DNA from 4 places in the Streptomyces sp. NPDC056296 genome. Region 3 is predicted to be linked to each of the others. Evidence: riboswitches for the same ligand, from Rfam matches in the RefSeq annotation. Region 3 holds a riboswitch; each other region holds the start of a gene.

The links. A riboswitch is a leader RNA that binds a small molecule or an ion and turns the genes downstream of it on or off. The one in region 3 is predicted to bind cyclic di-AMP.
Region 1: it holds a riboswitch for cyclic di-AMP, as region 3 does, so the genes downstream of both, ACFCZF_RS01290 (transglycosylase SLT domain-containing protein) here and ACFCZF_RS34470 (peptidoglycan DD-metalloendopeptidase family protein) in region 3, are expected to answer to the same signal.
Region 2: it holds a riboswitch for cyclic di-AMP, as region 3 does, so the genes downstream of both, ACFCZF_RS07835 (M23 family metallopeptidase) here and ACFCZF_RS34470 (peptidoglycan DD-metalloendopeptidase family protein) in region 3, are expected to answer to the same signal.
Region 4: it holds a riboswitch for cyclic di-AMP, as region 3 does, so the genes downstream of both, ACFCZF_RS25570 (M23 family metallopeptidase) here and ACFCZF_RS34470 (peptidoglycan DD-metalloendopeptidase family protein) in region 3, are expected to answer to the same signal.

What each region holds. Positions count from the first base shown of each region.
Region 1 is NZ_JBHJRX010000001.1:257,572-261,424, forward strand. Features, by position in the region: gene ACFCZF_RS01285 (polyprenyl synthetase family protein) at 1-883, opposite strand, end outside; cyclic di-AMP (ydaO/yuaA leader) riboswitch at 1,607-1,774, shown strand; gene ACFCZF_RS01290 (transglycosylase SLT domain-containing protein) at 1,780-2,280, shown strand; gene ACFCZF_RS01295 (HAD family hydrolase) at 2,346-3,155, opposite strand; gene ACFCZF_RS01300 (GNAT family N-acetyltransferase) at 3,452-3,853, shown strand, end outside.
Region 2 is NZ_JBHJRX010000008.1:89,464-93,316, forward strand. Features, by position in the region: gene ACFCZF_RS07825 (M16 family metallopeptidase) at 1-331, shown strand, start outside; gene ACFCZF_RS07830 (M16 family metallopeptidase) at 328-1,716, shown strand; cyclic di-AMP (ydaO/yuaA leader) riboswitch at 1,908-2,072, shown strand; gene ACFCZF_RS07835 (M23 family metallopeptidase) at 2,085-2,849, shown strand; gene ACFCZF_RS07840 (GntR family transcriptional regulator) at 3,049-3,768, shown strand.
Region 3 is NZ_JBHJRX010000065.1:3,613-7,465, reverse strand. Features, by position in the region: gene ACFCZF_RS34475 (SGNH/GDSL hydrolase family protein) at 1-478, opposite strand, end outside; gene ACFCZF_RS34470 (peptidoglycan DD-metalloendopeptidase family protein) at 683-1,660, opposite strand; cyclic di-AMP (ydaO/yuaA leader) riboswitch at 1,665-1,822, opposite strand; gene ACFCZF_RS34465 (tyrosine-protein phosphatase) at 2,246-3,043, shown strand; gene ACFCZF_RS34460 (DUF6126 family protein) at 3,074-3,196, opposite strand; partial or broken gene ACFCZF_RS34455 (XRE family transcriptional regulator) at 3,228-3,350, opposite strand; gene ACFCZF_RS34450 (aspartate aminotransferase family protein) at 3,839-3,853, opposite strand, start outside.
Region 4 is NZ_JBHJRX010000036.1:89,245-93,097, reverse strand. Features, by position in the region: gene ACFCZF_RS25580 (PrsW family intramembrane metalloprotease) at 1-382, shown strand, start outside; gene ACFCZF_RS25575 (aldo/keto reductase) at 398-1,342, opposite strand; gene ACFCZF_RS25570 (M23 family metallopeptidase) at 1,481-2,518, opposite strand; cyclic di-AMP (ydaO/yuaA leader) riboswitch at 2,530-2,686, opposite strand; gene ACFCZF_RS25565 (PP2C family protein-serine/threonine phosphatase) at 2,941-3,853, opposite strand, start outside.

The DNA.
Region 1 (3,853 bases), on a different contig from region 3:
CCAGCGCGGGGTGGGCGCGCAGCAGCCGCAGCGCCTCCGCGTGCCGCGCGTCGTCGCCCAGGTCGGAGTCCAGCAGCTCGCACAGGGCGATGTCCTCGGCGAGCCCCAGCCGGGCCGCCCGCTCGCGCAGCCGCAGCACCGGGAGGGTCGGGATGCCCTCACGCAGGTCGGTCCCGGGCGTCTTCCCGGACTCGTGGGAGTCGGAGGCGATGTCCAGGACGTCGTCCGCCAGCTGGAAGGCGACGCCGAGTCGCTCGCCGTACTGGGTCAGCACGTCCACGACCGTCTCGTCCGCGCCGGACATCATCGCGCCGAACCGGCAGGAGACCGCCACCAGCGAGCCCGTCTTGCCGCCCAGCACGTCCAGGTAGTGGTCGACCGGGTCCCGGCCGTCCTGCGGCCCCGCCGTCTCCAGAATCTGGCCGGTGACGAGCCGCTCGAACGCCAGGGCCTGCACGCGGACCGCCTCGGGACCGAGGTCGGCGAGGATCTGCGAGGCGCGGGCGAACAGGAAGTCGCCGGTGAGGACCGCGACCGAGTTGTCCCAGCGGGTGTTGGCGCTGGCGACGCCGCGCCGTACGGCGGCCTCGTCCATCACGTCGTCGTGGTACAGGGTGGCGAGGTGGGTCAGCTCCACGACGACGGCCGAGGGCACGATGCCGGGGGCGTAGCGGTCGCCGAACTGGGCGGAGAGCATCACCAGCAGTGGCCGGAAACGCTTACCCCCGGCCCGCACCAGATGCTGGGCGGCCTCCGTGATGAACGGAACCTCGCTTTTGGTTGCCTCAAGCAACCCTTCCTCGACAGCAACCAATCCGGCCTGGACATCGGCTTCCAGAGCCTGGTCCCGCACGCTCAGCCCGAACGGCCCGACGACGGTCACGAGGGGTCTCCTGTCTGCTGGTGTCTACTGGCGATTACCTGGTTTGTCGATAGGTCGCTGCCACCACTCAAGTCAGCGTATCCGGTCACCTTTCGATCACCGCTAGCGCCCACCGTTACAGGCCGGTCGGTATCGGATCATGCGCGGTATGTTTTTGATCAGGTGATATGAGCAGATATTGATCGCCATCACCGGGGGCCGAAACCCGCCGTCGAAGATCACATCACCCCTCCCAACGGCCCGCACGCCGAATACGTCACCCGCTCGGATCACCCCGATCCCGCCCCGATCCCGCCCCACTCCCGTCCCGATCCCGTCCCGAACGGATGCCCGCACAGCGCGCGGAAACACCGACCGGAGCGGGGCCGGAGACGAGACGCGCAGGACGGCGGGCCCGCCCGGCAGCCGGCCGAGACCCGAAGCCCTCCTGACCTGTGGCCGATTGACTCCAGGTTGGCCCTAATGCCCGATTTGCCAGCCTTGTTGAAGCCCGTGAGTTGGCTCACTCCGCCCCACCTGGAGGCAACCCCGCCGCCGACTGTGCCCTCCCTTTGCCCCGCAAGCCAGTTGAGCCTTGGCAGCCGCAAAGGATCAAGCGCCTCAAACACCTCAGACCAAGGTCAACAGGCGCGTTGGGTGATTCCTGCACTTGTTTCGGACATGTGCTCTCGCATACGTTCCCGGCCTGTCGGGCGGACGCCGAATCCTGCCACCGCCCGGACGCACAGTCATCCGCCAACAAACTCGCAGGCAGGAGCGGGGGACCCAGGTAAGTCGCCGCACCGGTCACCACCGGAGCGGCTCGGGGTGAAGCCGTGCCCGTCAGGGCCCGGCCGGGCACCTCCCCGCCCGAACCCGACAGCTCACCTCGCAGGCGTAAGGAGAGGGACTCAAGCATGTCTGCCAACGGTCAGAACCGTCACGCCCGCACCACCCGCCTCGCCCGGAAGCTCGCCGTGGCCGGCACCGGCGCCGCCGTGCTCGCCCTGCCGCTCATCGGGGCCACCAGCGCCTCCGCGGCCACCCCGGCCGCCGCCACGACCGCCGCGACCGCCACCACGGCGGCGACGACGTACCCGGACAACCTCGACGGCTGGATCCGGGAGTCGCTCGACATCATGGCGCAGCACGGCATCCCCGGGTCGTACGAGGGCATCCACCGCAACATCATGCGGGAGTCCTCCGGCAACCCGATGGCCATCAACAACTGGGACATCAACGCCATCAACGGCACCCCGTCCAAGGGCCTGCTCCAGGTGATCGCCCCGACCTTCGAGGCCTACCACGTGCCCGGCACCTCCTGGGACCCGTACGACCCGGTCGCCAACATCACCGCCGCCTGCAACTACGCGGCCGACCGGTACGGCTCGATGGACAACGTCTTCGGCGCGTACTGAGCCGCACCAGAGGCTCTGAGCCGTATCAAGAGGCTCTGAGCCGTATCAAGAGGCTCTGAGCCGTATCAAGAGGCTCTGAAGATCCGTTCGAGGACGACGGCCACGCCGTCGTCCTCGTTCGTCGTGGTGACCTCGTCGGCCACCGCCTTGAGTTCGGGGTGGGCGCCCGCCATGGCGACACCGTGGGCCGCCCAGTCGAACATGGGGATGTCGTTGGGCATGTCCCCGAAGGCGATCGTCCGCCGCCGGCCCACGCCCAGGCGCTCGGCGGCCAGCGCCAGGCCGGTGGCCTTGGTGATGCCGCACGGCTGGAGCTCCACCGTCCCCGGACCCGACATCGTGACGGTGGCGAGGGAACCGACCACCGCGCGCGCCGTCGCAGCCAACTCGTCGTCGGACAGCTCGGGATGGCGCAGCAGCACCTTGCTGATCGGCGCGCTCCACAGCTCGTCGCGCCGCTCGACCCGCACCGCGGGCAGCGTCGGGTGCGGCATCAGGTAGCCCGGCTCGATGAGCGTCAGGCCGTCGACACCGTCCTGGTCGACCGCCGCGTGCACCTGCCCCACCTCGGCCTCGATCTTGCCGAGCGCGGTCTCGGCCAGCTCCCGGTCCAGGGTGACCGACCACAGCATCCGGTGCGCGCCGGCGTCGTACACCTGGGCGCCCTGGCCGCACACCACGAGCCCCGTGCGGCCGAGGCGGTCGAGCAGGGGCCGCACCCGGGGCGCCGGCCGCCCCGTCACCACCAGATGCCGCGCACCGGCCTCGGACACCCGCGCCAGCGCGGCCAGTGACCGGTCGGACACGGTGTCGTCGCCGCGGAGCAGCGTGCCGTCGAGGTCGGTGGCGACGAGTGAATACGCGGTGCGGTCCATGATCAGAGAATACGGACACCGCACCTGTCCGACTCACCCGCGATCGCTTCCGAACGAGGACGCGCGAGGTCCGCACGAGTCCGCACGAGTGCGGCAGGACTGCGCACGAGGACGCACGTTCGTGTCCAAAACCTGGCACATCATCGGCTTCATCGGCTAAGGCCGGTTAAAGGCCTGTGCACCGGTTGGCAACAAGATGGTCCGCTACCTACCGGCCGGACGGCCCCCGGGGGTACCTTCCTTCTGTCCAGGGGGGACTTGATCGGGGGGTCGGGTTGAACAGCGGACGTGTGCGTGTGCTCAGGCCGGAGGAACTGGGCGAGGGGGAACGGGAGCACTGGCGCGAGCTGCGCGCCAAGTCGACGGCACCACGCAATCCGTTCATGGAACCGGAATTCACCGACGTCGTGGGCCGGGTGCGGCCGCGGGCGCGGATCGCGGTGGTGTACGACGGCGGTGAGGCGGCGGGTTTCCTGCCGCACGAGCGCGGACCGCTGGGCCAGGGCCGGGCGATCGGACTCGGGGTGTCGGACTGCCAGGGGGCGGTGCTGCGCCCGGGCCTCGCCCCGGACATCCGCGAACTGCTGCGGGCCTGCTCCCTGTCGAGCTTCGCCTTCGACAACCTGGAGGCGGAGCAGGAGCTCTTCGTGCGCCACGCCGCCGAGGAGCACACCACCTACGTCATCGACGTGGAGAAG
Region 2 (3,853 bases), on a different contig from region 3:
CATCGACGAGGAGCTCGCCCGGTTCGCCGAGGAGGGCCCCACGGCCGAGGAGATGGAGCGCGCCCAGGCCCAGTTGGAGCGCGAGTGGCTGGACCGCCTGGGCACGGTCGCGGGCCGCGCCGACGAACTGTGCCGGTACGCCGTCCTGTTCGGCGACCCGCAGCTCGCCCTCACCGCCGTGCAGCGGGTGCTCGAGGTGACGGCCGAGGAGGTCCAGGAGGTCGCCAAGGCCCGCCTGCGCCCCGACAACCGCGCGGTGCTCGTCTACGAGCCGACCGCCCCCGCCGACGAGAACGACGCCACCGACGAGAACGAGGAGGCGGCCAAGTGACCGAGCTCGCCACCATGGAATTCCACTCCCAGCCGCGGGCCGGCGAGCCCAAGCCGTGGGCGTTCCCGGCCCCCGAGCGCGGCAGCCTCGGCAACGGCCTCACCGTGCTGCGCTGCCATCGCCCCGGCCAGCAGGTCGTCGCCGTGGAGGTGCTCCTCGACGCGCCCCTGGACGCCGAGCCGGCCGGCCTCGACGGTGTCGCCACGATCATGGCGCGCGCCTTCTCCGAGGGCACCGACAAGCACTCCGCCGAGGATTTCGCCGCCGAACTGGAGCGCTGCGGTGCCACCCTCGACGCACACGCCGACCACCCCGGCGTCCGGCTGAGCCTGGAGGTGCCGGCCTCACGCCTCGCCAAGGCCCTGGGCCTGCTCGCCGACGCCCTCCGGGCGCCCGCGTTCGCGGACAGCGAGGTCGAACGGCTGGTCCGCAACCGGCTCGACGAGATCCCGCACGAGCTGGCCAACCCGTCACGCCGCGCGGCCAAGGAACTCTCCAAGGAGCTGTTCCCGGCCGGGGCGCGTATGTCGCGCCCGCGCCAGGGCACCGAGGAGACGGTCGCGAGCATCGACTCGGCGGCCGTACGCGGCTTCTACGAGAAGCACGTCCGACCCGCCACCGCCACCGCCGTGGTCGTCGGCGACCTCACCGACGTCGACCTCGACGCGCTGCTCGGCGAGACGCTGGGCGCGTGGACCGGCTCCGCGGCCGAGGCGCGTCCCGTACCCCCGGTGAGCGCCGACGACACCGGCCGGGTCGTCATCGTGGACCGACCCGGTGCCGTCCAGACGCAGTTGCTGATCGGCCGCACCGGCGCCGACCGGCACGACCGCGTGTGGCCCGCGCAGGTGCTCGGCACCTACTGCCTCGGCGGGACCCTCACCTCGCGCCTGGACCGCGTCCTGCGCGAGGAGAAGGGCTACACCTACGGCGTACGGGCGTTCGGGCAGGTCATGCGTTCCGCGCCCGACGGCACGGGCGCCGCGATGCTCGCCATCAGCGGCTCCGTGGACACCCCCAACACCGGTCCCGCCCTGGAGGACCTGTGGACGGTGCTGCGCAAGCTCGCCGCGGAGGGTCTCACCGACGCCGAGCGCGACGTGGCCGTGCAGAACCTGGTGGGCGTGGCGCCGCTGAAGTACGAGACGGCGGCGGCCGTGGCGAGCACGCTGGCCGACCAGGTCGAGCAGCACCTGCCCGACGACTACCAGGCCACGCTCTACCGCCAACTCGCCGCCACGGGCACCGTGGAGGCCACGGCGGCGGTCGTGAACGCCTTCCCGGTCGACCGTCTGGTGACGGTCCTCGTCGGCGACGCGGCGCAGATCAAGGAGCCCGTCGAGGCCCTCGGCATCGGTGAAGTCACCGTGGTGGCGGCCGAGTAGCGGCACACGCGTGTGGCGGCCCCGGTGACCCGAGTGTCACCGGGGCCGTCTTTTGTCCGGATTGCGGGAGAGGCTGCCCGTCTGCCCTGTGGCGTGCGCTACAAAAGGCTTGTTGCGTTTGAGGATTGAACACAGCCGCGTTTAGCGTCATCCGGTCTGTTCGTCACGCAGTGCGCCGCGCCCGCGGCACCGGACAGTCATCGCCGAGTCCCCGTACGGCGCGAGCCAGGGGAGCCGGGGACCCAACGCAGTCCCTGGGGTGAATCGGACGCCCGCGCGCGCAGCGAGGGGGTCCGTAGGAGACCTTCCTGCTCCGAACCCGTCAGCTAACCCGGTAGGCGAGAGGGAAGGAAAGGACCAGCCTCTACATGGCGTTCACGCGCGCCACCGGGAAGCACCGCCGTCCCAGCCGGGTGCACCGCACCACCGCCCGCGCGGCGGGTGTCGCGGCCCTCGCCACCACCGGCGTCGTCGGCACCCTCGCGGCTCCGGCGCTCGCCGCCGAGCCCCGGGCGGAGCAGAGCGGACTCACCCCGGTCATCACCATCGGCGACTCCATAGCCGACGAGATCGACGCCCAGGCCACCGCGCAGGAGCAGGCCGCCCTGCACGCCGCCGCCCGTGAGGCGGCCCAGGAGGCCGCGCGCGAGCGGGCGGCCGAGGCGGCCGAGGAGGCGCGCGAGGCCAAGGAGCGCGCCGCACGCGAGGCGGAGCGCAAGCGCCTCAACACCTTCGTGTCGCCGATCACCGCCTCCTACGTCTCCACCGCCTACCAGGCCGGCAGCTCGCTGTGGTCCTCCGGCAGCCACACCGGCATCGACTTCCACGCCTCCAGCGGCACCTCCGTGCACTCGGTCGGCGTCGGCACCGTCGTCGAGGCCGGCTGGGGCGGGGCGTACGGCAACCAGGTCGTGATCAAGATGCACGACGGCACGTACACCCAGTACGGCCACCTGTCGTCCATCGGCGTCTCGGTCGGCCAGGCGGTCGAACCCGGGCAGCAGATCGGCCTCTCCGGTGCCACCGGCAACGTCACCGGACCGCACCTGCACTTCGAGGCCCGTACGAGCCCCGAGTACGGCTCGGACCTGGACCCCGTCGCCTACCTCCGCTCCCACGGCGTGAACGTCTGACGACGGACGGTACGACATTCGAAAGCCCCGGCCTCCCGAGCCGGGGCTTTTGGCTTTCTTTCCTTCGGTGCACGCGTCGGTGGTCCAAAAAATAACCATGAAATCCGCTCTGCCGTCGGAATGTGCGCTTGATTGGCTTAGAGTCACTGAGCACGCGTCAATCGTCGACGTTTCACGGGGATTAAGGCGGAGGTCGGGCATGCGTATTCCGGCGCACTCGGTGTGCACGGCGATCCGGGACGACATCGTCACCGGCGTCCACGGACGCGGCGGTCGGCTCACCGAGGAACTCCTGGCCCGCCGCTACGGCGTCTCCCGCGTCCCCGTCCGCGAGGCCCTGCGCACGCTGGAGGCCGAAGGCTTCGTGGTGACGCGGCGGCACGCGGGCGCGTGCGTCGCGGAACCCACCGAGCAGGAGGCCGCCGACCTGCTGGAGACGCGCACGCTCCTCGAACCTCTCGGTGCCTCCCGGGCCGCCCGGCGCCGCACCGAGGCCCACCTCAAGGTGCTGCGTGGTCTGGTCAGGCTGGGGCAGGAGCGTGCCAGGCAGGGCAACAGCGAGGATCTGCGCTCACTGGACGGGTGGTTCCACGAGACCCTGGCCCAGGCCGCCGGCAGCCCGTCGCTGACGGCCTTGCTGACCCAACTGCGCCACAAGATCGCCTGGATGTACGTCGTGGAGGCGTCGGCCGGACCCGTGGAGTGCTGGGCGGAGCACGGCGCGATCGTCGACGCGGTGGCCCGGGGCGACGGCGAGCGAGCGCGGGCGCTCATGACGCTGCACACCGAGCGGTCGGCGCCGGCGCACAGGCTGCGATTCGTCTCCGGCGGCGGAGGTGGAGGCGGAGGCGGGGGCGAGCGGACGGAGCGTGTGAGGAAATCGCAACGTCCCGTAAACATGCCGAGCCTGCGGCATTAACACGGGCGCCGTATACAAAGAGAGAGTAATTCGGGGGAGGGGGCTATTTCCTGCTGCCCATGAAGACGGGGGAAGCGGAAAGAGA
Region 3 (3,853 bases):
TCCGGAGCGACCACAGGTCGAGCACGGGGCAGCCGTAGCGGTCGGCGACGGCACGGACGTGCCCGTTGTAGGTCGCGATCTTGCCGCGCAGATGTTTGAGGACGGGCACCCCACGGGTGTCGAAGCCGGTCGTCACCAGGACGGTGCCGGCCGCCGCGGTCAGCGCGGCCACCGCGCGCTCGAACCGCTCGGCCACCTCGTCCGGATCGGTGCCGGGCCGGATGATGTCGTTGCCGCCCGCCGCGAACGAGACCAGGTCCGGGGCGAGTTCGACGGCTCGCGGGACCTGTTCCGCCACGATCCGGTCGAGCAGCCTGCCGCGCACGGCGAGGTTCGCGTACCCGAAGTCGCCCTCGGGGCGCCGGTCCGCGAGCAGTACGGCCAACCGGTCCGCCCAGCCGACGAACGCCCCCTCGGGGCCGGGGTCGCCGACGCCCTCGGTGAAGCTGTCCCCCACCGCCACGTACGACCCGATCACTTCTCTGCTGTCACTCTTCGAATCGTCTGCCACGTCGGCCCATGATTCACCTTGGAATGTGACCTACGCGACCGTAGGAAAGGGTTGACGGTCGGTGAGAAAAACCACGCCTAAAGTGTTCGTCAATTCCGGAATACACCGAAGGCCGGACCCGGGGATCGGGGTCCGGCCTTCGGAGGCGCGGAGGCTGCGCCGGAGCCGTCGTCAGAGAGAGACGCCGTGCGAGCGCAGGTACGCGATCGGGTCCACGTCCGAGCCGTAGTCCGGCGAGGTGCGGATCTCGAAGTGCAGGTGCGGACCGGTCACGTTGCCGGTGGCACCCGAGAGACCGACCTGCTGACCCGCCGTCACGGACTGACCGGCGGAGACGGAGAGCGAGGACAGGTGGGCGTACTGGGCGTAGTGGCCGTCGGAGAGCTGGATGACGACCTGGTTGCCGTACGCGCCGCCCCAGCCGGCGGAGACGACGGTGCCCGCGCCGACGGCCTTGAGCGAGGTGCCGGTCGGGACGACGAAGTCCGTGCCGGTGTGGTAGCCGCTGGACCACATGCTGCCCGACTGGTGGTACGGGGTGCCGACGCTGCCGCCGGGAACGGGCGAGGCGAAGCCGCTGGCGGTACCGGCGGACTGGGCGCTCGTGTTCGACGAGTCCGAGGAGGAGGTCTTCGCGGCGTCCGACGACTTCTCGGCCGACTCGGACTTCGCCGACTCGGACTTCTCGGAGGACGACTTCTTCGGCGCGGCGGGCTTCTCGGCCGGCTTCTCCGACTCGGCGGAGGACGAGGGGGCCGACGACTTGGCGGCCTGCTCGCCGACCGAGAGCTTCAGGCCGGGGTGGATCAGCGACGGGTCCGAGCCGACGATGTCGCGGTTGTCCGAGTACAGCTTCTTCCAGCCGCCGTCGACGTCCTGCTCGTCGGCGATCTTCGAGAGGTAGTCACCGCTCTTGACAGTGTACGTCCGCGAGTCGGAGTTCTTCTCGGCGCTGCCGCCGGCGGCCTTCTTCGCCGTCGTCGGTATGGACTGAACGGCCTGCTCGGACACGGACTGCGCGGGTGCGGCCTGGGCGCCGGCGGCGCCGAGCAGCGGGAGCGCGAGCGCGGCGCCACCGGTTCCGGCGACGGCGATGGTGCGGGTCAGGCGCATGGCCCTGGTACGGCGGTGCTTACCCTTCGCGGGCATGGCGAATTCCTCTCCGGCGCCTACGAGGTGAGCTGTCGGGTGCGAGCTGGAGATGCCCGGCCGCGCCGAGACGCGGCTTTACCCCAAGCCGTTCCGGGAACCGGAACAGGCAGTTGTACCTGTGGGTCCCCCGCTCCTGCCGTGTACGGGTGGTGGATGAGTGCGGGCTCCGGTCGGCGGCAGGATTAGGCGTCCGTCCGGATCGGTGGTGAACGTAAGGGACCAAGACGCGCGGGGACAAGCGAGGGGTTCCATTGGCAGGTGTTCCGATTGATCCTTTACGGGAATTACCGGTCACCCTCCGTCGATTCGCGCAGTGCCCTTTCCGGTAAACAGCCTTGAAAACCGGTCGCATTACGTGAACATGACGGGCAACGCACGGTCACGGATATGACGCTGCTCACGCGCCGTCTCCCCAGTCCCTTTTATTCCAGCGCTAGTTGGAATGAAGGTGCCAATTCGGACAGAAGGTTCAGATATGACGCAGTCGGGCGATGGTGCCGCCGAGGCCCCCGGACCGTGCCGTATCTTCGAGTGGTGCCCGTCGGCGAGCAGCGTCGACGGGGCGGAGTGGGAGGAGCCCCCGTGACGCAGCAGGTCCCGTCGACCGAACCCGAGCTGGCCGGTGTGCGTAACTTCCGTGACGTGGGCGGGCTGCCGACCGTGGACGGGCGGCGGGTGCGACAAGGGGTGCTGTTCCGCAGCGGCCACCTGGCGCACGCCACCGGGGAGGACGCCGCGTTCCTGGCCTCGCTGGGCCTGCACACCATCTTCGACTTCCGCAACGCGGCCGACCAGAAGCTCGAGGGTCCGGACGTCGCGCTGCCGGGCGTGCGCAATGTGAACCTGCCGCTGAGCGATCCGGCCGACGGTGCCGAGTTCTGGAAGATGGTCCGCGACGGCGACCTCGACCAGCTGCGCGAGATCCTGGCGGGCGACAAGGGCGCCGACCGGATGATCGGCTCCTACCGCATGATCATCAAGGAGCGCACGGCGGAGCACTCCCGGGTACTGCACGCGCTCGCCGAGGACAGCGTCCCCGCGCTGATGCACTGCGCGGCCGGCAAGGACCGCGCGGGCCTGTCGATCGCGGTCACCCTGCTCGCCCTGGGCGTCGAGCGCGAGGCCGTCATCGACGACTACCTGAAGTCCAACGCCGCGCACCGTCGCTACAAGGTGCGCCGCAGCAGCTCCGCCGCCTCGGCCTACTCCCCCGAGGTCATGGAGCTGCTCAGCCCCCTCTTCGACGCGCGCGCCGAGTACCTGGCGGCGGCCTTCGAGACCGTCGAGGAGACCTGGGGCGGGGTCGACGCCTACCTGGAGAAGGGCCTGCGGATCACTCCGGAGACCCGGGAGCGGCTGCGCGAGCGGATGCTGGACTGAGCCCACCGGCTCACCGACCGGCCCACCCGCTCACCGGCTGTTGGCGCCCACCTCGAAGAGCAGGTAGATGAAGGCCGCGAGGACGTGTCCCACGATGAGGTAGATGAAGAGCCGCACCCACAGGGCGCGCGGGAGCTTCTCCTGCAGGTTCATGGCGTCCCTCCAAGGGTGGGGTGGGCCGGCGTGGTGGCGAGTCCAGGCATAGCGCTGCCGAGGCACTCTGCGTCAGGGTGTGGACGAACAGTGACTCGACCCCGTCGGCGATCCGGTGCAGGGTTAGCGAGTCGAGGCGCGGGCTGTCGCCGGGGCGCCTACAGGTGCGCTTCAGCTGAGCGCTGACAGGGACGCGAAACAGCACCATCTGGCCGCCGCGCCCCAGTCAGCGATGTCTCATAGGTTTCCGAGACGGTCGTACCTTGAAGCGCTCTCCCGGGTAGCTCAGGAGACTCTCCGCCTGGATCGCTCCGGGGAGTTTGACGGGTCATGCCCGTCCGACGACGACCCTTCCGGCCGCCGGAGCAAGTACAGGACTCACTCGGGCTGCTGTGAGCTTGATTGTCGCCCCCAACAGAGCACTAAGCGTACCAGTCCCATTACTTTGCGCTGCCCATCACTGTCAGGCAGGACACCTGCGGCGGCCCGGCGCCACACCGCACGCAGCTGCGGTGCCACGACGGACACCGCGTCCGGCGACGGCGGACCGGTTCATGGGAGGTCATGCCTCCATTCAGCCCGATACTTGCCCGACGGGCAATTTTCTTGCCTCAGAGGCGAAGACGGTCGCGGCCGGACGCGCTAACGGTTGCCCAC
Region 4 (3,853 bases), on a different contig from region 3:
CGGGAAGGAGGCGGCGCGGACGGTGGCGCAGTACGAGGCGTACGCGACCTCGCTGGCGTTCCTGCGACAGCGCGGGCGCCGGGGCAGGGCGGGCACCGACTTCGCCGTACGGGAGCGGGAACTGCTGGACGCCCTGTGGCACCGGCGCGAGGTGGCGCGTCCGGCACTGGACTACGCGGCCCGGGCCACGGCGCCGCCCGCACCGATGGCCGCGCGGACCTGGCCGCATCCGTACGGCGCGGCGTACGGGTCGGCGTACGGGTCGGCGTACGGGCCCGGCCACCCGGCGGCGGCCCCGGCGGCGGCCCCGACGCCGTACCCCGCACCGGCCGCGTACACCCCGTACCACCCGTACTCCCCGCCCAGCCACTACCGGCCGTAACGGCGGCACCCGGTCTCAGGCCGACGCCTCCGTCAGCCTCCCGGCCTCGCCCTCCGTCAGGCTCAGTTCCGCCACCCCCAGCAGCGCCGGCAGCTGCTCCACCGTGCGCGCGGACGCGATCGGCGCGGCCACCGTCGGCTGCGCGGCCAGCCAGGCCAGGGCGACCGTGGCGACGGGGGCGTCATGGGCCTCGGCGATCTCGTCCAGGGCGGCGAGGACCCGCCGGCCGCGCTCGGTCTCCAGGTGCTTCGCCGCACCGCCCGCCCGCGGACTGTCGACGGCCGCGCCGGGCCGGTACTTGCCCGTGAGGAAGCCGGACGCGAGGGCGTAGTACGGCACGGCGGCCAGGCCCGCCTGCTCCGCGAGGTCGCGCGACTCGCCCTCGTAGGTGTCGCGCGAGACGAGGTTGTAGTGGGGCTGGAGGGCCACGTACCGGGCGAGGCCCTCACGGTCGGAGAAGGCCAGGGACTCCGCGAGCCGCTCGGCGGAGATGTTGGAGGCGGCGATGTGCCGGACCTTGCCCGCCTTCACCAGCTCGTCGAGCGCGCCGATGATCTCCTCCACCGGCACCTCGGGCTTGTCGAAGTGCGTGTAGTAGAGGTCGATGTGGTCGGTGCCCAGGCGGCGCAGCGAGGCGTCGGCGGCGGCCTTGATGTTCGCGGCGCTCAGGCCCGGGTACTCGGGGTGCTGGCTGACCTTGGTGGCGAGGACGACGTCACCGCGGTTGCCGCGGGAGGCGAGCCACTCGCCGATGACGGTCTCGGACTCGCCGCCGCTGTTGCCGTCGACCCACGCGGAGTAGGAGTCGGCGGTGTCGAGGAAGTTGCCGCCCGCCGCCGTGTAGGCGTCGAGGACGGCGAAGGAAGTGCCCTGGTCGGCGGTCCAGCCGAAGACGTTGCCGCCGAGGGCGAGGGGGAAGACCTCCAGGTCGGAGGAGCCGAGCTTGCGCAGAGAAGTCATGTCCTGCGTCAACGAACGCACCGGATCCGGCGATTCCGGAAGCGGGGCAAAGATCCCGCAAACCGGCAGCCCTGACGTCGGGGGGTCGTCGTCAGGACCGCCGGGGACCGGAGAGAACGGCGCCGCGCGCGGCGGGACTCAGGGGGTGAGGCCCTTGCTCTGCAGCCACGCCATCGGGTCGATACCGCCGCCTCCGCTGGTGTGGACCTCCATGTGGAGGTGCGCGCCGGTGACGTTGCCGGTGGCGCCGACGCGGCCGATGACGTCACCGGTGGTGACCTCCTGGCCGACGCTGACGCTGATGGAGGACTGGTGGGCGTACCAGATCTCGGTGCCGTCATCGAGGGTGAGCACGGTCTTGTAGCCGTACGACCCGTCCCAGCCGGCCGACGTGATCGTGCCGCTGTGCACCGCCTTGAGCAGCGTGCCCGTGGGGGCGGCGAAGTCGAGGCCGGTGTGGTAGCCGGAGGACCAGTAGGCGCCGGCCTGGCCGAAGCTGGAGGAGATCGTGTACGAGGAGGTCGGCAGCGTGTACTGCTTGGCCAGCTTCGCGAGCCGCTCGGCCTCGGCCTTCTTCGCGGCCTCCTCCTCCGCCTTCTTCTTGGCGGCGGCGGCCTTGGCCTCGGCTTCCTTCTCCGCCTTGGCGGCGGCTTCCGCGGCCTTCTTCTCGGCGGCGGCAGCGGCCTCGGCGGCGGCCTTGATCTCGACCTGGGTCTGCTGCTGCTCGGCCTGCGCCATGATCCGGGCCCGCAGCGTCTCACCGGCGTCGGTGGCGCTCTCCGAGGAGGAGGTGTCGGCGGCGACCGTGCCGATGCTGCTGAGCGGGGTGGCGGAGCCCTCCGGCTCCGGCTTCTCCTCGTCGGAGATGAGCGAGCCGACGTTCGGCAGGTCCGGCATGGAGATCGACACCGGCGGCTTGCCGGTCTGCGCGCTGGCCATGCCGCCCGCGCCGACGGCGGCTATGACACCGACGCCGAGGACGGTGGAGCTGCGGGCGAGCCCGCCGCGCTGCTTGGCGACGCGGTGCCGGCCGCGTACGGGGCGGATGGAGTCCGCGGTGGGATTCCACTCCTCCCAGGGGCCCTCTTCGGTGCGGTAGCCGTCGTAGCCGAAGGTGTCGGTGTCGTGCCCGCTGGGCACGAACGGGGCCTCGGGGGCAGGCCGGTTGGACGCCACGTGGGCGTACTCCTTTCCTTCCTTTCGCCTACCGGGTTAGCTGACGGGTTCGGAGCAGGAAGGTCTCCTACGCGCGTATATCCGCCGTGTCTCCACGGCGTCGTACGAGCGATTCACCCCAATGTGGTGGTTCCCCGGTTCCCTTGCGGGATTCGGCGCGTGCGCACGGAGCCGCCTTCTGTGACGGCTGGGACGACCGCGCTGCGTTATCGAACGTTAATAGACGCGGGGCTCGGATTCCAAGCCGTTCCTCTTGATCATTAACGAATCCGGCCCGGACGTACGCCTCACGATCGGTGAAAACCGGGCGAGTTGACCGCGCTTCGGTATTCCCCTTCGCGGCACAAGTTTCTGATGGTGCGTCAGTTGTTATGCGCAGGGCGGTCGGTCCGTCACGTCCGGTGATGTTGATCAAGTTTCGATCAGGGTCGTCGTACGGCGAGCAGCGCCATGTCGTCGGCCATGCCGCCCCCGGAGTGCCGGCGCACGTCCTCGGCGAGGATGTCGAGCAGCTCCGTCGGATGCCGGAACACGCGGCCGGCCAGCCGCGCGTGCGGTTCGTAGAACTCGCCCCGCCCGTCCCGCGCTTCCGACAGTCCGTCGGTGTACAGCAGCAGCGTGGACCCACCGGGGAAGTCGGCCTCCTCCGCGCGGTCGGGCCACACGCCCAGCTCGCCCATGCCGAGCGGCAGCGCCGACTCCCGGGCGGGCAGCGGGCGCAGGGTGCCGTCGGCGTACAGCAGCAGGGGCGGCGGGTGGCCGCGGTTGACGATGCGTACGATCCCGTCGCCGTGCGGGAGTTCGGCGAGTACGGCGGTGGTGAACCCCTCGAAGGCGTCCAGTCCGTCCCGCCGGGTTCCTTCGCGCGCCAGCGCCCGCTCCAGTCGCTGTGCCACCGCCTCCAGCGTCGCCTCCTGCTCCGCGGCCTCCCGGAACGCGCCGATCACGACGGCGACGGCGGCCACCGCGCCCATGCCCTTGCCGCGTACGTCCCCGACGATGAGCCGGATGCCGCGCGCACTGTCCTGCACCGCGTACAGATCGCCGCCGATGAAGGCGTCGGCCTGCGCGGCCTCGTAGCAGGCGGCGATCTCGAAACCGCCGATCCGCTCGGCGGGCTCGGGCAGCACGGCGCGCTGGGCGGCCTCGGCGATCTCGCGGACGGAGACGAGGCGCTCGCCGGTGCGACGGACGAAGCCGTTCACGAGGACGGCGAGCACGGCGACCGTCGCGATGGTGATCAGCTCGGTGAGGGAGTCGACGTAGTGGATGACGCCCTTGCCGAGTTGCAGCCCGATGACGGCGGCGACCACCGCGACACCGGTGAGCGCCGTG